3 regions of the Belliella marina genome follow, and region 3 is predicted to be linked to each of the others. Evidence: riboswitches for the same ligand, from Rfam matches in the RefSeq annotation. Region 3 holds a riboswitch; each other region holds the start of a gene.
What was found. Region 3 has a riboswitch for thiamine pyrophosphate ahead of ACFSKL_RS04875 (TonB-dependent receptor). Riboswitches for the same ligand answer to the same signal wherever they lie in the genome.
Positions count from the first base shown of each region.

Region 1 (6,759 bases), on a different contig from region 3:
CTTCGATGACGGTTTTTACATTTTGTAGCTGAAGATCCACATTTGTAGGTCCCTGTCCCGAATTGGAAGATCCAAACCATTCGATATTCCAATTGACAACATCGAAAGTCTTGTCTTTTTCTATTGTTGCACCTGTGAGGTAGCCTTTGGATTCTGTGATGTCTCCATTTTCGCTTTCGAACTTGATTGGGCTTGCAAAAGCCCCTTCCTGATTTGGTCTGAACCTAATTGTGACTGTATTCAGATTTGCCAATTCGGCTGGAGTGTATGTCAAAATACTTGCGTAATCAGCTCCGTTTTTAGAAAATTCAAATGCCTCGGTCGCTGAAATCGTCAGATTATCCACTGCATTTGAAAGACTGAAATTGAATGTCTTGGTAACTGCTGACGGTGTATTGACAGGAGTAATCCCAAAATGGAAATAGTCCACATTTCCAAGACTGTTGGAGAAGAAAGGAGATGCCGGAATATCAGAACTGAACAGTTCAAAATCATCCAAAGTCCATCTTGCTGCCCCTGTTTCTGGAGATGAATAGTATACAAATGCAATTCTGATACTTTGGTCCAAATAAGTTGAAAGATCAATTTCCCCAGAGTATGTCCACTGATCGGCATTTGCAAACCTATCGCTCAATTCCGTCCATGTTGCTGTATTAGGATCTCCACTTTCGTAATCTGTAGAAACCATCAATTTCAATCTTGGGCCTTGGAATGCTACCCTGCTCCAGAAGGACATCAATGGGATGTTGAAGCCGCTCAAATCAAAGCTTGGAGTGATTACCCAGTCTTCATTGAGGACAGCCCCACCGGCAAAGCCATTGATCTGCAAGCCTGATGGCGCAGATGCAGTAGGTGTCGTACCTGCCCTGCCAAAAGTTGTACATGCCCATACCTGATCTCCCAATACGCTTATTGCAGACCAGCCTGAAGGGAGGTTTGGACAGGATGCATTGAAATCTTCGGAGATATTGAATGGATCAAAAACCGAAGCTGAGACAGGCAGGGAAACTGGCAATGTTCCAGTTGTCTGCTGTATGATTGAGCTACTGAATACACCTTCTGTGCTGTTGTCGATTTTCACAGAAATTGTTTGGCTAGAAGCCAATTCAGCGAGTGAGTAAACTATGGAATTTGTGAAGTTTATCCCGTCTTTGGAAACACTGAACGGTGAAGTACTGCTCACAGTGACATCCCCCTCCAAATTAGATCCAGACAACTCGTATGTTAGGACAGGTGATTCATCCGCCAAGCTTACAATGCCAAAATCAAGCGAGCTAGGATCGACTGTCAATGTTGGGATGATTACCCCGGCTGCATCTTTGACAACTCCAGAGAATGCAACAGGGAGCGATCCTTCGGAAGAGAAGTAATTGGTAACCCTTAGTGTTCCCCCGGCTGCTACAGTGCCACCATTGGCTGATATATCACTGGTGGAGATTATCCTGAATTCAACTTCGCCTGACAAGTTTTGCAGTCCTGACAAATCTATCACCTGATTTACAAAAGTACCTGTATGTGTCCATTCTGCCAATCTAGCCGTAAATCCATCCCCGCTGTATACCAATGCCAGATCCCTAGGACCTGTATTGGAAGAGGTAGAACCCAACTGGAGTGCGGAGAGATCGATTAATTTGTCTGGAGCTACCGTGAACCCAAAAGTAAAGTATCTGTTTTCCCCTGCATTCCAACCGTTGGAGCTGATGGAGTTGACAGCAGCAGCTGGGTTGATTCCAGATCCACGAGCAAAATCACTGGCAAGAACCCCAGAGGTGAGTGTGTTTCCTTCCGTGAAAGCCTGATTGCCCGGTTGTCCTGTGAAATCCCAATTGACAAATTCTATGGGGTCTAGACTTACTGGAACACTGATGTCTAAGGCTGTCAGTCCAATCTGACGGCTTCCACCACCGGCATTGAATCCCCGGTCGGAAGACCAAGAAATATTCACCAACTCATTTGGAAGGATATTCAGCCCATCTATAAGTGCGATAACAGGTTTGTCGATTCCATCGGAAGTACTGTAGGCAAGATCAGGGATTTCAATGCCATTTACAGATACCGTCCATTCAGGGAATCTTGTTTGGTCTACTCTGCCCACTTTTCCTTCATAGGAGATTTCCAATTCATTGATTGTAGAACCAGTCGTGTTTTCCAGAGTCAATGTCGCTTCTATTACCCCGGAGGTACCGGTATGCTGATAACCCAATACATCACCCCCTCTAAAACCACCTGCTGTTCCTGTACCAAAAGCACCATTATAATTCAAAACTGAACCTGAAAAAGACCATTCCCCATTTGAGCCGAAGCTGGATACAGGATTGCTTAGGTTCACAAATTGCGCAAAATCTTGGTTGTATGGTATGCTGCCAGCAGGTGCTTGTGGAAGTGAAATGGTAAATGCGGCAGTTGCTACCTCACTTACATTGAAGCCATCTTTGAAAGCGATTGCAGAGATCGTTGTCGTTTCTTCGATTTGGATAGGGGAGATATATTGTGTACTTCCCAGATTTGGAACACTTCCATCCAGCGTGTAATAAATTGTCGCTCCATCAGTGTCTGTAACCAAAGTGACTGATTGTGCTTCCTCAAATGATCCGCCATTTGGGCTGATCGATGGTGTAGCTGTAGTTGGAAGTGGTTCGGAGGAAGATTCATTTCCACTGATAAAAATTTCATCAATCGCACTGGTGCCTGTATTGGCAATGGGGCTTCCATTTACAGCAATGCCAGAAACCAGCAATGATCTAATATAGACCAAAGGTGAATTGTCCAATACTGATGGCAACGCTAAGCTGTTCAAAACTCCGGAAGTGAAGTTGTTGGCTACCGTGATTGTACCAGAAGGTATATCTGACCAAGAGGAACCGTCTGTGCTATATTGCAGTTGGAAATCCCTTGGCCCTGTATTTGAGCTCCTTTGTTTCAAGGAGACGGTAAGGTTTTCAAACCCAATGGTGTTGACTGGGATTATCCAGGCTTTTTCAGGTTCTGATCCAGCCCAGGCACTTGATGTGATTGCTCTTCCGGGTGACCCAGCAATATATCCTGTGATATTTGCTCCGGTTACGGAGATTTGTTGTACACCGACATTGTTGGTGTTGCCTTGGTCAGCAAGTGGAGACTCTTCTCCTGTTACAGTACCAAATGTCCAGCCTGCTATCGTGGCTGTTTGGGCATAAAGCTCAAACATTCCCATAAATAACCAGACGAGCAATAGTGTTTTGTGTAGAGATTTTTTCATGTAAAAGGGTTTTAAGAATTGACTTCTTTTGGATTAGACAGTATAAATGCTTTTAAAATTAGCGAATTCAATTTAAAATGTTTTGAAAATAGTTGTTATGAAATGATTAATATGATTATCCGCTACTTTTCCAGTAAATAAATAACAAAGGCATAATGTTGCGGATAATCGTCAACAGACAGCAGACAACAGTTCACACTTGTGGCCGCGGAGTAGTCAACAGAACCACATATCATTCATCCAACAATCTATTGTTTGGCTACGTGCAAGAAAGCGGATAGTCATAAAATATAAATCGCTATTTAGTTTTTTTTGAAAGGGATTGGGAATAATTTAGCATATGAAACTTTGGGGGTGCCTGTTCAGGCTGAGATCATACCCTTTGAACTTGATACTGGATCATGCCAGCGGAAGAAATAAGTCATCTCAATACAATGCCAGTGGCATTGGTTGATCTTTTCCAGCATTTAAAGTTGGACTCTGAAGTTTTCAAACCTTAAAATTGAAAAAATGAAAGAGTCTATCAGTCATTGTTTTGAAACTTTAAAAGAGAAATCACCTTTAGTCCAAAGTATCACCAATTTTGTGGTCATGAACAATACAGCCAATGCTTTGCTGTCTTTGGGAGCTTCCCCGATCATGGCGCATGCCAAGTCTGAGGTGCTGGACATGGTAGGTATTGTGAATGCCTTGGTCATCAACATTGGGACTTTGGATGAATATTGGGTAGAAAGTATGCTTTTGGCAGCCCAAAGAGCCAATGATTTAGGCAAACCTTGGGTTTTGGATCCGGTGGGTGCTGGTGCTACTCCCTATAGAAATGAGACTATTGGCAAATTACTGGCATTGAAGCCAAGTGTCATCAGAGGCAATGCTTCAGAAATCCTTTCACTGGCACAGGTTAACATCAAAAGCAGGGGTGTGGATAGCATCCATGACTCTGGTGAAGCTGTACAGGCAGCAATTAACCTTTCCAAAGAGGTTGGTTGTATAGTTTGTGTCTCAGGTGCGAAGGACTTTATTGTTGGAGGAGAAAGAGTGGTTTCTTTGGACAATGGTCACCCTATGATGGCAAAGGTTACGGGGATGGGGTGTACAGCTTCAGCTATAGTTGGCGCATTTTCAGGGGTTGAGAAAGACCTTTTTTTGGCAACTACAGCAGCCATGGCTGTATTGGGGGTTGCTGGTGAAATAGCAGCCGAAAAATCAGATGGGCCTGGTACCTTACAGTTGCACCTGTATGATACCTTGTATAATTTGACCAGTGGGGAATTGATGAAAAGGATGAAGGTTGAATTCTGATGGAAACCGATTTTCCATATAGACTTTATTTGGTGACAGACGAACAAGCATGCCTTGGCAGGGATTTTTTTTGGGTAGTGGAAGAGGCGATCAAAGGTGGGGTAGACATTGTCCAGCTACGGGAAAAAGAACTGTCTTTGGATAGTTTTATCCAAAAGGCAGAAAAGTTGAAGACACTTTGTGACCGGTATAATGTTCCCCTGATAATCAATGATAATATCCTGGTGGCAGCAAAAGTACAGTCTTTTGGAGTTCACCTAGGGCAATCTGATGAACCGTTGGAGCGTGTTTGGGAGTTGCTGGGAACTAATTTTCCTATTGGGATTTCTGTAGAATCCATGGAGGATTTGGAAAAACCAAGTTCCAAAAAAGCATGGTATCTGGGTGTTAGCCCGATATTTTCCACACCTACCAAGGAAGATACGATTTCCGAATGGGGATTGGAAGGGCTTGCAAAACTGAGGTCTCTGACCAATAAAAAATTGGTGGCGATCGGAAACGTCAAGACTCAAAACGCAAAAGAGATTATTTCACACGGAGCAGATTGTTTGGCTGTGGTGTCGGGGATCTGTAGTGCGGTAAGTCCAGCGGTTGCAGCTGAATCATTCAGAAAAGAAATAGAACAAGGATTGAAGTTTAGATGAATATGAAAACATACGTACCGGTATTGAGTATAGCAGGATCTGATAGTAGTGGAGGAGCTGGGATCCAGGCTGATTTGAAGACCATTTCAGCGCTTGGATGCTATGGGATGACCGTGATTACTGCCACTACAGCCCAAAACACAAAAGGAGTGAATGCCATTCATAGCATACCGGCATCACATATCGGTGAGCAGTTGCGGGCTGTTATGGAAGATATCAAACCAAAAGCGATCAAGATAGGAATGCTTGATAGGCCTGGGGTGGTAGAAGTGTTGGTGGAGATTTTGAAAGGGTATCCCGAAATCCCGATCGTATTCGATCCTGTGATGGTTTCTACTTCTGGGCACAAGCTGATCCAAGATGAAACAGTAAAAGCCATTAAGGAAAAGCTTTTCCCTTTAGTTACATTGTTGACCCCGAATATGGATGAAACTTCGATTTTATTTGGAAAAGAAGTCAGTGATTTGGAATCTATGAAAGCTGCTGGGGAATCACTTTTGAATGAACTCCCCACAGCACTTTTGATTAAGGGGGGGCATATGGACCAATCAGTCATTTATGATCTTTTGTACTCAAAAAGCACTGGATTGAAAATTCTCAAAAGTGAAAAGATCAATTCCAAGAATGTCCATGGGACGGGGTGTTCACTTTCTTCGGCCATAGCAGTTGGTTTGGCTTTGGGAATGGATATGGAAACTGCGGTTGCTTTTGGAAGGGATTATGTCAATCAGGCAATTTATTATGGACAACAAATAAAAACAGGCAATGGAAGTGGGCCACTGAATCATTTTTACAATCCTCAAAAACAAATAACCAATGAAATGGACTGAAAAAGCATGGGATAGAATAGTCCCTATTTATGAACAGATAATCACCATGCCATTCAACCAGGAGCTACTTCAAGGTAGTTTGTCCAAAGAGAGATTTAAGTTTTATATGGCCCAAGATGCATATTATTTGGGGGAGTTTGGAAAGGCATTGAGTACGATATCTGGTAGATTAAGGGATTTGGATCAGGTATTGGCATTTTCCCAATTTGCTTCCGGTGCCATTGTGGTTGAAAGGGCTTTGCACGAAGGGTATTTCAAAACCTTGGGGATTCCCGATCAAATCAACCCATCACCAACTTGCCTTTTGTATACGAATTACCTTTTGTCCAAGTCAGCTTATTCAAATGTTGAGGTGGCTGTGGCGGCGGTTTTGCCTTGTTTTTGGATTTACAAGAAGGTAGGGGATCATATTTACTCCCAACAGGAGACGGTCAAAGATAATCCATATAAAAATTGGATAGACACCTACGCTGGTGAAGATTTTGCCAAATCTGTACAGCATGCTTTGGAAATAGCGGATCAATTGGCCAGTCAGTCAAGTGAAAAGCTTCAAGAAGAAATGCTGGAGGCATTTGAGATGGCAACAAGGTTGGAATGGATGTTCTGGGATTCTGCCTATAAAATGGAAAAGTGGTCGATTTAAAAATTTGATTCTTTTACTACAAACCTGAGTTCGACTATTCTCACTTTGTCAACCTGCCTGCAGGAACGGTTTTAAATGGTGAGAACTACGAAAAGAAGGTGC
Region 1 is NZ_JBHUHR010000031.1:90,830-97,588, forward strand. Features, by position in the region: gene ACFSKL_RS10995 (chitobiase/beta-hexosaminidase C-terminal domain-containing protein) at 1-3,238, opposite strand, end outside; TPP riboswitch at 3,579-3,672, shown strand; gene thiM (hydroxyethylthiazole kinase) at 3,749-4,540, shown strand; gene thiE (thiamine phosphate synthase) at 4,540-5,184, shown strand; gene thiD (bifunctional hydroxymethylpyrimidine kinase/phosphomethylpyrimidine kinase) at 5,187-6,014, shown strand; gene tenA (thiaminase II) at 6,001-6,657, shown strand.
Region 1: it holds a riboswitch for thiamine pyrophosphate, as region 3 does, so the genes downstream of both, thiM (hydroxyethylthiazole kinase) here and ACFSKL_RS04875 (TonB-dependent receptor) in region 3, are expected to answer to the same signal.

Region 2 (6,759 bases), on a different contig from region 3:
AAATCTTCGGCGGTAATCCCACCGACTGCGATAACAGGAATGTGTAATCCCAATGCATTCATTTCATCCAAGATTTTTTTGTAACCATCAATACCCAATATAGGACTTAATTTTTCCTTGGTTTGGGTAAATCTAAATGGCCCGATGCCAATGTAATCAGGGGTAGATTGGGCATGCATTTTCACATGGTCGATGGTATTTGCGGTCGCCCCGATGATTTTGTTTTCTCCTAAAATCAACCTTGTTTCGGCAACAGACATGTCATTCAAGCCTATATGAACGCCATCAGCATCTATTTCCTTTGCTATTTTTACATAATCATTGATGATCAGGATGGCTTGATGATTGTCGCAGAGTCGCTTGGCTTCCTTGGCAATAGATAAGATTTCATGTTCTTCCAGGTTTTTTAACCGTAGTTGAATCCACTTACATCCTGCTTTTAGCACATTTTCTATGGCTTCCAAGTGTGTGTTGAAGGGTTTTTCTTGGGAGATATATTGGAGTTTGTTTATTTCAATTTTCATATATCCTTCATTCTAATATATTAGCGATCATTTAAATCAATTTTTATTGGTTTAGATATTAATTGATATTGGATATTTGTAGATATTTTTTTGAAATCATAATCAAATTTTTCTCTATAAATTGAAGTTCACATAATCACTTTATCAAACTGATCCACAAGTTCCTTTTGGTCAAAATAACATAACCCCTAAGGTTGGCGAACTTAAAATATCTTAATATCAAGTATGTTAATAAACATCTATCATGTTTTGATTTCAAAAGAAGAAACTTAAAACCATATATCTTCTTATCAATAATATCGATGAATATCAGCTTTTAAGAAGCTTTAGGGCAAATCAATAAATATTATCGATAATTAAGCTTAACACAAGTTTCAATTAGGTCTATTAATATCTCGATCCTTCTATTCTCTTCCTCATTCCAAATTGCCCCCAATACCGCAGCGCCATCAAAATTCATGGATTTTACCAGGTCAATATTTCCCAGATGAATACCTCCCAAAGCAATCACTTCGGGTGAGTTTTTTGGTTTTTCCAAAACGAAATCTGCCGAAACCGAACTTTGATATCCCTCTTTGGAAATGCTGTCAAAAACAGGACTGAAGAATGTATAATCGAAATGGCTCAATTCATTTAGTGCAGAAATGTCATGAAGGGAAGTGCTGATTTTCATTCCTCTTTCCTTGATTTTTATCAATTTCGAAATAGGGGTTTTGTTCCGTTCCATTTCTGTGAAGTGCAATCTCTTCAATCCAAATTCAGCAGCTAATTGATGGTGCTGGTGAATTGCAATCCGACCATGATATTTTGGATCAATTTGGGAAATCAGCTTACTCAGCAATTCCAAATCGCTATTGGGTTTGCGAAGATGGAATACCCCCAAACCTGCTTCAAAGAGCCGATTGATGTTTTCGGCTTCATTTGAAACAGGCGTGGGAGATGAAATGACCAACAGTTCCAAGTTACAGGTAGATTTCGTTTCCTTTTTCCGCAAATTCCTTGGCTTTGTCTTGCATGCCTTTTTCCAATGCTTCGGTTTCTTCTAGATCATTTTCAGCGGCATATTTTCTGACATCTTGGGTGATCTTCATGGAGCAGAAATTTGGACCACACATAGAGCAGAAATGGGCGATCTTCGCACCTTCGGCAGGAAGGGTTTCGTCGTGGAATGATTTGGCTGTATCTGGATCGAGTGATAGGTTGAATTGATCTTCCCATCGGAATTCAAATCTTGCCTTGCTCAATGCATTGTCTCTGTATTGAGCTCCAGGGTGTCCTTTTGCCAAATCTGCAGCATGGGCAGCTATTTTGTAGGTAATGACACCGTCTTTGACGTCTTTTTTGTTTGGCAATCCCAAGTGCTCTTTTGGAGTCACATAGCAAAGCATGGCAGTACCGTACCAACCGATCATGGCTGCTCCGATAGCTGAAGTGATATGATCATAACCTGGAGCAATGTCTGTCGTCAATGGCCCCAAAGTATAGAATGGAGCTTCTCCACAGTGCACAAGCTGCTTGTCCATATTTTCTTTGATCAAGTGCATCGGCACATGTCCAGGTCCTTCTATGATCGTTTGGATATCATGTTTCCAAGCTATTTTGGTGAGTTCGCCCAAGGTTTCGAGTTCCCCAAACTGTGCCGCATCATTTGCGTCAGCGATACTTCCAGGCCTCAAACCATCCCCTAGGGAGAAAGTGACATTGTAGGCTTTCATGATTTCACAGATCTCTTCGAAATGTGTATAGAGGAAGTTCTCTTTGTGGTGGGAAAGACACCATTTTGCCATAATCGAACCACCACGGGATACGATTCCCGTCATCCTTTTTGCTGTAAGCGGAACATACCTGAGTAAAACTCCTGCATGGATGGTGAAGTAATCCACGCCCTGCTCTGCTTGCTCTATCAAAGTATCCCGGAACAATTCCCAAGTCAGGTCTTCGGCCTTGCCATTTACTTTTTCCAAAGCCTGATAGATTGGGACAGTACCGATTGGTACGGGAGAATTTCTGATGACCCATTCACGGGTTTCGTGTATATTCTTTCCTGTGGAAAGATCCATGATTGTATCAGCTCCCCATCTGCAAGCCCAAACTGCCTTTTCCACTTCTTCCTCAATGTTGGAGCTCACCGCTGAGTTTCCAATGTTGGCATTGATCTTTACCAAGAAATTGCGGCCAATAATCATTGGTTCTACTTCCGGGTGGTTGATATTTGCAGGGATTACTGCACGACCCAAAGCGATTTCCTGTCTGACAAATTCAGGGGTGATAAAGCCTTTAGGGGTATTTGCCCCAAAGCTATTACCATCGTGCTGGTGGAGTAGGCATTTGTTACCAATATCATTTTTCCCCAATTCTGCAATCCTCTGGTTTTCCCTGATGGCAACGTATTCCATTTCCGGTGTAATGATACCCTGTTTGGCATAATGCATCTGTGAGACGTTTTTTCCAGGCAATGCTTTCAAGGGGTTGTTCAGATTAGGGAATCGAATCGGGTTCAGAGAGTCGTCATTTTTTCTTTTTTTGCCATACTCAGAGCTGATATCCGAAAGATACTCAACGTCGTTTCTTTGGAGTATCCATTTTTCGAAATTCCTAGGCAGACCTTTTTCGAGGTTTACCTGATAGGAGGGGTCTGTATAGGGACCGCTGGTATCATAGACCGTCACTGCCGGGTTTTTGGTGGCTGGTAGGCCTTTGATGTGCGGTTGTGTGTCATGCAATGAAATCTCACGCATGGGGACCCGAATCGCATGCAGCTCACCGTCCAAATAGACTTTTTTGGAAGCTGGAAATGGACTGGTCGAAATACTTTGGTTGTTAGGTGTTTGTTCTGTTTTCATTTGCTTATGGTTTTATCCTCCTTGTGTAGCTTTGATAAGGATGATCGTATCACCAGAGGCAATGAAAGTATTGGCCCATTCAGATTTTGGTATCACAGACTGATTGACAGCAACAGCGATACCTTCAGGATTTTGCTGAACATGGTTTTGAAGTAACTGTGTGATAGAGCAAGTGTCCGAAATCTGGAGCGGTTCATTGTTTACGGTAATATCCATCCTTGAAATTGTTTGATTGAACATATAACTTCAGGAGTGGCCCGTAACAACGGATCAAAAAAACGAAAATGCCATTCATCGAAGGATAAATGGGCAATTCTTCACTTTTCCCTTCGGCAGTACTAACTGCATCAGGTTCATAGGGTATGATCTCAGTCCGTGAAGGACACCCCTAAAGTTGTCCCAAACCTATAGAAAACAAATTGGAATTGCAAGGGGAGTTTGTTTTAATGAGTTTATTCTTTTAAAAAAAAACAAAGCGAAAATTCAAGCAAAATTCCCGAACTCAATCTTATTTAAACAATTTCGGACAGTTTGAATACCTGAAAGAGTATTTAGTAAACTTTCAGGTTTTAATCCGTTCAAAAAAGACTTTACCAAACTCTTCAATATGCTTGATCAAGTCCTGATTCGCAATTTGTCTATAAAGTGATATGTCAAATTTATAGGGAAGCAATAGCTCGTCCAATTCAGTTTCAATTAATTGTAAAGTGGTAAGGTCTAGATTGTCACCAATCAAAGTAAGGTCAATGTCCGATCCAATTCTATAATTTCCAATAGCCCTAGAACCATAAAGTATGACTTTTTCTACTTGATTATGTTTTTGAAATACCTGATTGATCTTTTCAATAATATACGGATTAAGCCCAAATCTTACCATAATTCACCTTGATTCCCGCTCTTGATTTCTTCTAGCTTATCCCTGAATTGCAAAAACTCTTTTAAATATTCATAAACGATTTTCATAAAAATATCATCAGCAGTTTCTTCATTGTAAGTATGGGAAGTTTTATTTCTACTTTTGATCATGTCCATCCAAACCTCACCATTTATAATCAATCCTGTAGCAAAGGCTTCCCTTGTAGCATCCTTAGAGCCAAAAACCCCCACATTCCCTGAATTTGCAAGAAAATCTTTCATGACATTCCAAGCAAGTTCGTGTGTATATTCGAAGCGCTGTATAAGTCCTTCTTTTAATATATCATCTAAGAAATCATCTGCATCAATTCTACCTTTATCATCGATTTGATAATCTTTTTCAATCCTTACAACTGCCTGTTCAAGTTTAGCTAGTGCTTTTTTGTAATTATTAAACCTCTGATGCCATCTTAAGTTCTCGTCTTCCATTATTGATATTGAAATTTACAAAATTGATAAAAGCACAACAATATTGTGTTTTCTAAACCCATACTAATTTATTAAAAAAAAAGCATTTGAATCGATAAAAAATTTAAATGGTTTAAATTAAGGCCTTTGGAATTAATCTTATCATAGTTTTAAGATTAATTCCCAAAGGCCTTTTTCCTTATAATCAACCCAATTTTGCCAAAGCTTCTTCAAGTGTCTTGATTTTGGCTTCTGCATCGGCTTGCTTTTTTCTTTCGTTTTCTATGACTGCAGCAGGTGCTCCTGCAACAAAGCGCTCATTGCTGAGTTTTTTCATTACTGAATTCAAGAATCCTTTGGTGTAAGCCAAATCTTTGCTGATGTTTTCCCTCTCTTCCTCTGCATTTACTTGCCCTTCCATCGGAATAAAGCACTCATCTGCCTTCACTACAAAGCTCACGGCATTTTCAAGTGAGTCACCGAAGCTTACATCTTCCAGATTAGCCAACTTTTTCAATACCGCATCAAATCTTCCATAAAGTTCTGATTGCTTGGTTTTGATAGTCAAAGAGAAAGCTTCTTTTGGTGAGATTCCCTTGGAGGCTCTGATATTTCTTACTTGTGATACAACCTCAAATACCTGTATTGCTTCCGTAATGATTTGACTGTCAAAAGATTTTGCTTCTGGCCATGCCGATACAATCAATGCCTCAGAAGTATCTCTTTCCTTGATTTGATGCCAAAGTTCTTCTGTCAAGAATGGCATAAATGGATGTAGTATTCTCAAAATATCCTCAAAGAATTCGATCGTTTTGGCATGCGTAGGGGCATCGATTGGCGCCTGGTAGGCAGGTTTGATCATTTCCAGATACCAAGAACAGAAATCATCCCAAACCAATTTGTACGTTGCCATCAACGCATCGGAGATTCTGAATTTCTCAAAATGATCCTCAATCTCCGTCAAAGCTTCATTGAATCTGTTTTCGAACCAGGTAATTGCTGCTTGGTTGCTTTCTCCAGAAATATTCGGGTCAATTTCCCATCCACTTACCAGCCTATATGCATTCCATATTTTGTTGGAGAAGTTACGGCCTTGTTCAACCAGTTTTTCATCAAATGGAAGGTCGTTTCCGGCAGGAGAGGAGAAGAGCATTCCCGTACGGACACCATCAGCTCCATACTGCTTGATCAACTCTAATGGATCAGGTGAATTGCCCAAAGATTTGGACATTTTTCTTCCTTGCTTATCCCTTACGATACCTGTGAGATAGACGTTTTTGAATGGTTTTTCACCAGTATATTCATAACCCGCAATGATCATCCTGGCTACCCAGAAGAACAAAATCTCCGGTGCAGTCACCAAATCATTGGTAGGGTAGTAATATTTCAAATCTTCGTTTTTCTCCCCTGTTTTGAAAACCCCAGAATCAAATACGGAAATAGGCCATAGCCATGATGAAAACCAAGTGTCCAGTACATCTTCGTCTTGGGTAAGGTCTTCCAATTTATATTGTGTGTCGAATTTTTCATTCGCAAGCTGAACTGCCTCTTCTTTGGTTTTGGCTACTACAAATTCACCATTTGGTAGGTAGTATGCAGGAATCTGATGTCCCCACCAAAGTTGACGGGAAATACACCAATCTCTTACATTTTCCATCCAAGAGCGGTACATGTTTTTGAATTTTGGCGGATGCAATTGGATTACATCTTCCATCACCGAACTCAAAGCCGGCTTGGTGATGTCTTCCATTTTCAAAAACCACTGCAATGAAAGCTTTGGCTCAACTACAGCATCTGTTCTCTCCGAATGGCCAACATTGGATTTGTATTCTTCGATCTTATCCAACTGACCTGCTTCGTCCAACATTTTTCCGATTCTTTTTCTGGCGATGAATCTGTCTTCACCTACAAGAATCTGGGCTTTTTCATTGAGTGTACCATTATCGTTTAGGATGTCGATAACCTCCAACTTGTGTTTGATACCCAGTTCGTAGTCATTGATGTCGTGGGCAGGAGTCACTTTCAGACAGCCCGTACCAAATTCCATGTCTACATATTCATCCTCAATG
Region 2 is NZ_JBHUHR010000045.1:57,937-64,695, reverse strand. Features, by position in the region: gene ACFSKL_RS17280 (thiamine phosphate synthase) at 1-524, opposite strand, end outside; gene ACFSKL_RS17275 (thiamine phosphate synthase) at 871-1,518, opposite strand; gene thiC (phosphomethylpyrimidine synthase ThiC) at 1,487-3,367, opposite strand; gene thiS (sulfur carrier protein ThiS) at 3,380-3,583, opposite strand; TPP riboswitch at 3,675-3,767, opposite strand; gene ACFSKL_RS17260 (nucleotidyltransferase domain-containing protein) at 3,930-4,244, opposite strand; gene ACFSKL_RS17255 (nucleotidyltransferase substrate binding protein) at 4,238-4,711, opposite strand; gene ACFSKL_RS17250 (valine--tRNA ligase) at 4,896-6,759, opposite strand, start outside.
Region 2: it holds a riboswitch for thiamine pyrophosphate, as region 3 does, so the genes downstream of both, thiS (sulfur carrier protein ThiS) here and ACFSKL_RS04875 (TonB-dependent receptor) in region 3, are expected to answer to the same signal.

Region 3 (6,759 bases):
AACCTCATAAGCAGGACACTCTGGGTGAAAAATTTCTTTGCAGAGGGGATTAGAAATTGAGGGAATGCGGGTTAAAAAGGTTAGAACGTTGGAAGGTTTGAAAGTTTGGAGGTTGAATTTTCTATACTTCTAAGCCCTAAGCTTCTAAACAGTTTTGGGATTGGGTTATTAGTGGATTAGGTTATCAGTGGATTGGACGAATAGTGAACGAGGAGATTGGGAGATTGGAAGGTTATGAGGCTGGTTTTCTTAAACTTCCAATTCTCAAGACAATACACAGATTAGGGAATGGGGTATCGGTGGATTGGTTGATTAGGGGATTAGGAGGCTTAACCCTGCCGTGCAGCAGGCAGGTACTTCGTGTTTGCTCTGTTTCTCATTTTTTTGTTACGTCCTGATTTTACATGACATCTTTTTCCATTGATTTCTCTGTATTTTCGATAGCCATTCAATTGCCTGCTTCAAAGATGGGACGAGACCTCTCTCCCGATGCTTTCAGGATCGAGGTGACGTAGTCGTAAAAACAAACTTGTCTTTTTGGTTCTTGCCTCTTGTTTTCTCGTCTCTCGCTTCTAAAATCTCATATCTAAAAAAAAAGCACCCCCGAAACCGGAGATGCCTTTACGCTCAACTAAATTTAAACTTTATTTAAAATCTAACCTTTACACCTGCCAGGAAGTTGGCTCCTGCCATTGGATAATAGAAATTCTCCGTTGTCAGGGATCTGCCAGTCCCCCCTTCTCCAGGGAGAAAATATGAGAATGTATAGCCGTTTGGCTCATAGAGTCTATTGAAAATATTGTAAACCATCAAGGTGAATTCCAAGTTTTTGACAAATCTAGGCTCCAAAGCATAATTCAACCTCAAATCTGTAGTCCAAAAAGCATCAAGCTTCCTGTTGTCATTCATGGTGTTGTCCATATATTGACTGCCAACATATTTGTTGAGCAAACTGATTTCGAAACCTTTGGCAGGTTTGTAATCCAATATTGCAGAAGCAACTACATTTGGGGAAAATGCTATGTCTGTATCCGTATAATTGATTTCCTCCTGAAAGAAGTCATCGGCTGAATAATCATCTATGTACTCCGTAAACTCAGAGATTTTGTTTCTACTGACTGCCAAATTCCCACCCAAGGTGAATTTTGGGGAGATTTTGTAAGCTCCATCTATCTCAATCCCTGCACGATAGGAATCAGCCACATTATCCCTAACATATGCACCTACATCATTCAGCTGACCTGTCAATACCAGCTGATTGTTGTAATTCATGTAGTATAGATTCACATTGTAGGAATACTTGCTATGACTTGCCTTGATACCAGCTTCAATATTTTGTAGATTTTCGGCCTGTGGTGCCCTGTCTATAATCGGAGAATCCGTAAAATCCCTCCTCACAGGCTCTCTGTTTGCTACTGCGTAGGATGCATACCATGATTTTCCAGTGCGGGTTTGATAAGTCAATCCAAATTTTGGGTTGAAGAAATTGTAGCTTACTTGACCAGATATATCCCTCAAGTCATTATTGATACCATCAAATCTGTAATCCACCCCTCTGTACTGCAGATCACCATAAAGAAAGAGTCCGTCTACAGCCTCATATGTCCCTTTTAGATAGACATTTCTATCATCTTTGACCGCTACATTGTCATAATACCTGTCTCTGATGTTCACATCAGCTGCGTACTGCATCCAGATGATTTCACCAAAGTGGTCCCCATCATACCTGTTTGCTCCTCCACCAAGTACCACATCCCATTTGGCATCATGGGAAAGGTAATTAAACGAAAACACCCCGCCATAAAAATCATTGTCCAGCCACCTTCTTCGGATGATGTCCATTCTGGATATGCTGGTCTCTCCAATGACTACAGGAGTAAGCCCATAACTACTCAACCGATCATTTTGTCTAAACTGCTCATAATATCCACGCCCATAAGTGTAATGCAAAGCTGCATTCGCCTTCCAGTTTTGGTTGATTTTTCCTGTGTAGATAAACTGGTAATGATCCTGCTGGTAGTTGTCAGTTTGATTATCATAAGTATAAAGGTTGAAAGTCCTATTGGTTTCCAACAGTGCTTCCGGCACCCCTTCCCAAGCTTGGTAGGTTTTTTCTGCCCCTGAGAACACATTCAATTTGAATACGTGGTTTTCTCCATGGTAACCACCAGTCAGAAAGTAAGACCTTAGATTCGAGGAAGCCCTATCCATATACCCATCAGAGGTGATTTGGGACAATCTTGCATCAATAGTCCAGCGGTTATTCAACAATCCTGACCCTGCCTTGACGGTATGTCTTCTGGTGTTGAATGACCCAAAGGTATTATCGATTTCACCATATGCTTCATCCTTTCTAGTATCTGTCTGGATATTGATACTTGCCCCAAAAGTAGCTGCCCCATTTGTAGAAGTACCTACACCTCTTTGGATCTGCATATTGTCGACCGAAGATGCAAAATCAGGCATATTCACCCAGAAGACTCCATGAGATTCAGCATCATTCATCGGTATGCCGTTGACAGTGACATTGATTCTTGATTGATCCGAACCTCTGATTCTCAACCCTGTGTAACCCACACCTGCCCCTGCATCAGAAAAACTTACGACAGAAGGCGTGTAATTCAAAAGCATTGGGATATCCTGTCCCAAATTGAGCTTGGCGATATCTTCTTTTTTGATATTTTGGAAAGTCGTAGGCGTGACGTCAGTCGCCCGAGTTCCGTAGACTACAAACTCCTCGGTAAATAAGCTGCTCTGTGCCAATGAAATATTCAATTCACCCGTAAGAGGGACATCAACACTTACCCTCTGAGTTTCGTACCCCAAAAATGACACAATCAAATCAAAAGTCCCCTTAGGAACATTTGTGATCTCAAACTTCCCCTGATGATCCGTATTTGTACCACGTCCTGTACCCTTTAGGATAAGATTAGCCCCAAACAAAAGCTCCCCCGTTTGGGCATCTTGGACTATTCCATTGATTCTGTTTTGGGCAGAAGCGACTAAACACACCAGCATCATTGCCAATGTAAATCCTAAGTATTTCATTTTTATTGCTTGCATACTGCCAAGGCAGTTTGGTTGAATCTCCAAAAACCAAGGGGACGGTTTTCTTCATTTTGTTCACCCTATTACCAAATCGAATAATCAAACACAGCCAATATGCTTGCTTCAGTACAGCCTGAGCTTGATAGTTGAGTCAAACCCCACGAAAGGCTTCAATCAATTCCTATTGTCATCGGTTACTCATTTCCCTTCGCCGGCACTACCCGGATCAGGTATTGTGGGTATGATCTCAGCCCGAAATTTTAAGGCACCCCTAATGATCTTGGGTACAAATGTAGGTGTAAAAGCTTAATAACCAAAAAGAGCATAAAAAAACCCGCTGCTCAAGTGAACAGCGGGAAAAATAAAAATCTAAAATACTTATGGACGTCCAAGTGTTCTTAGGTGATTTACGTGGGAAGCAAAAGCCATCCTTAATTTCGGGTGTTCCAAATATGGGATCCCATATTCCAAACAAGTTTCTTTGATGATTTTGCTAATTGCAGGATAATGTACATGGGAAATATTTGGGAACAAATGATGCTCAACCTGAAAATTCAACCCACCTACTACCCAAGAGAGTAGCCTGTTGTTTGTGGCGAAGTTGGCAGTTGTCTTCAATTGGTGAACCGCCCAGTCATCTTCCAATTTATTCGTCTCAACATGAGGCATAGGGAATGAGGTCTCTTCGATCGAATGCGCAAGCTGGAAAACCACACTGAGCAAAATACCGGTAGCAACCCCATAAAGCAAGAATCCAACTAACCACGGCAATACCCCCACAAAATAAATCGGGATGACAACAAACAAAACAATGTGTAGCAATTTGAATCCCCAGAATGAAAGGTGATCTGATATTGTCATCTTCTGAATCGGAATGACACCAACTTTTCTGGTAGCATATTTTTTATAATCTGTCACAAAAACCCAGTACAGATACAACAAAGAATATACAAACAAGAAATACTTGTGTTGGTACTTATGGATACTGTGGAATTTTTGGTGTGGACAAAGTCTCAAAAATGGCCTGGCATTCATATCATCATCAACCTCATCAATATTTGTGAATGAATGGTGAACGACATTGTGCTTAGTTTTCCACATAAACACATTGGCGCCAAGAAAATTGATGGATACTCCCGCAAGTTCATTGACCCAAGATTTTTTGCTAAAACTGCCATGTGCCCCATCATGCATGACATTGAATCCGATGGTTGCCGCCAACGCGCCCAAAAGCACACATCCGAGCAAAGCAAGAGACCAATGTGGTGTAAAAAACACCAAAGTAACATATGTGGCAATATAGCCAGCCACCAATAAAATGGCTTTTAGGTAAAGAGAGAAATTTCCTGTTTGCTTGAGATTTTTTTCTGTGAAGTAATTTTTGATCCTCAATTTCAAATCTGAATGAAACGAAGATGCGGCACTGAATCTAGGGGGACGCATGATAATGTATTTAATGATAATGATTACTGGGGAAGAAAAATAAATCGGGTGTCAAATATTTCAAATTCCTCTATAAAGATACACCAAATAAATTTAGAAAATCAAAAACTGACAAAGATCATCTAATTGATTCTGTTTGTTTTAAGTTAATTTAACAATATGATTACCTACTTCTTTGCAAGCGAGTAATTAGTAAGACATCATAATACGGATAATCACCAACTACGCAAAGTAAACAAGTGCCGATGGCAGAAACCCAACAACTGCTGCAGACAAAGTGCTTAAACCAATTTAAGCAGACATCATCAAGAAAACGGGTAACCAGATTCTACAATAAGAAAAAGTCAATAAATGCCGTGTTTTTTCAATGCCTTCATTGCACTTACAAACCTCTCATCATACCCTCCACTGATTATTTCAAACGGAATCCCTGATGCCTGTAGCAAATCTTTGTAAATATTGAAAAAGTGACTTCTCATTTCCGGGTTTGGATGTTCTCTTTGTGGATCATCTTCCCAAGGAATATCAATATCCGTCAAAAGGTATAAATCATATTTCCTTTTTTTGATTTGTTCCAAAATCCAAGGGTCAGTCTTACCAAACTTGTGGTCACTCCACACTTTGATTACGTTCAAATCAGTATCAATAAATAAAATATTCTTTGATTTTTTCAGCTTTTTATCTTCCAACCCAATCTGTTTTTTTGCTATTTCAAGCAAGTCTTCATATTGATAGGTTCTTCCCAGATCATTTAGATATTGACGTGCATATTCATATACCCAATGCTCACCAAATGTGGCAGCCAATGCTTTCGAAAGTGTACTCTTCCCCGTGGATTCCGGACCGATAATCACTACCTTTTTAACTTCCATATGCTATATTTTTGGAAGATTTCATCCATGAAACCAAGCCGATGGTAGCCAATACCGTGAAAAACAAAAACTGAAAAGATGTCAACATCAGCCCTTTGTACAAATACAAAGGTACAGAAACCAAATCTGTAATAATCCAAGCTATCCAGTTTTCAACTTTCTTTTTGGCCATGAGCCACATCCCAACAAACGCCGATGAAGTGGTAAAAGAGTCCCAATAAGGCACATCGCTATCAGTATACCTCGAAAGAACAAAATATAATAGGACATAAGAAACCAAAAACAAGACCAATGATTTCAAGATGCCGGTTTTGGACAACCAAGTGACAGGCAATTCTTTTTCACTTGGGCTTGGTCTGCTCCAGAGATACCAACCATAGATGGACATCCCAAAGTAATATGCATTGATGCCCATATCTGCGTACAGTTTATACTTCAGACAGATATACACATAAATCAAAGTACTGACCATGCCTGTAGGAAATACCAAGATGTTTTTTTTGATTGAATAAAATACACTCACAATGCCAAAAAACACAGCAACAGCTTCTAACCAGGTCATAGCTGCGATCCCTTCACGGAGGCCTTCCATTATCCATTCAAAATCCATGTGGCGAATTAAGTCAATATTTTTCTTTGGAACAAAAGAAATAGTTTATTATGATTATCCGCAATGATGCCAACAGGTAAATTATACGCTTGAAATTATGCGGATAATCGACAACTCTTGTGCACCTGTGGCGTAGTCAACCGCATTGCTAATAAAGTAGGTGCATTACTTCAAGTGGCTACTAATATGAAAGCGGATATACGTATAGTTTATTAGTCTTCCGATATGTTCTTTTCAAAATCAAAAATCAACCAAACCAATCGCAAAACAGGGGAATTGCTTATAAATCCTTGGACTGTGTCCTCACAGTCCAATCCTCCAAAAAGACAAACTCTAAGCATCAAAAAAGCCCTCCCAGTTATTCCGAAAGGGCTTTTTTAATGAATACCATCTACTCCTTATTCTCTTCAATGAATTGCTTCTGGATTTCATCCTCTTCTTCCTTTTTCTCCTCTTTGAAAAAACGGCTTTGGAAAACCAAGATAATGGCTACCCCAGTGAATATGGAGGCATCAGCTATATTGAAAATCGGCCAAAGTGCTGTATAGCTCCCTCCCCACAGTGGTACCCAGTCCGGAATTCTTCCTTCCCAAATGTCTATGTAAAACATATCTACCACTTGGCCATGAAACCAAGGTGATGTGGCATCATAAGGTGCATTGTTCAGCAAAACACCATAAAACACACTGTCAATCAAATTGCCGATTGCCCCTCCCAATATCATGGCAATGCAGACAATGTATCCTATGTGCATCTTCTTCTCAATGATATAGTACAGATAGTAAC
Region 3 is NZ_JBHUHR010000015.1:134,273-141,031, forward strand. Features, by position in the region: gene ACFSKL_RS04870 (hypothetical protein) at 1-60, shown strand, start outside; gene ACFSKL_RS04875 (TonB-dependent receptor) at 649-3,048, opposite strand; TPP riboswitch at 3,235-3,331, opposite strand; gene ACFSKL_RS04880 (fatty acid desaturase family protein) at 3,427-4,491, opposite strand; gene ACFSKL_RS04885 (AAA family ATPase) at 4,836-5,363, opposite strand; gene pnuC (nicotinamide riboside transporter PnuC) at 5,353-5,973, opposite strand; gene ACFSKL_RS04895 (lipoprotein signal peptidase) at 6,365-6,759, opposite strand, start outside.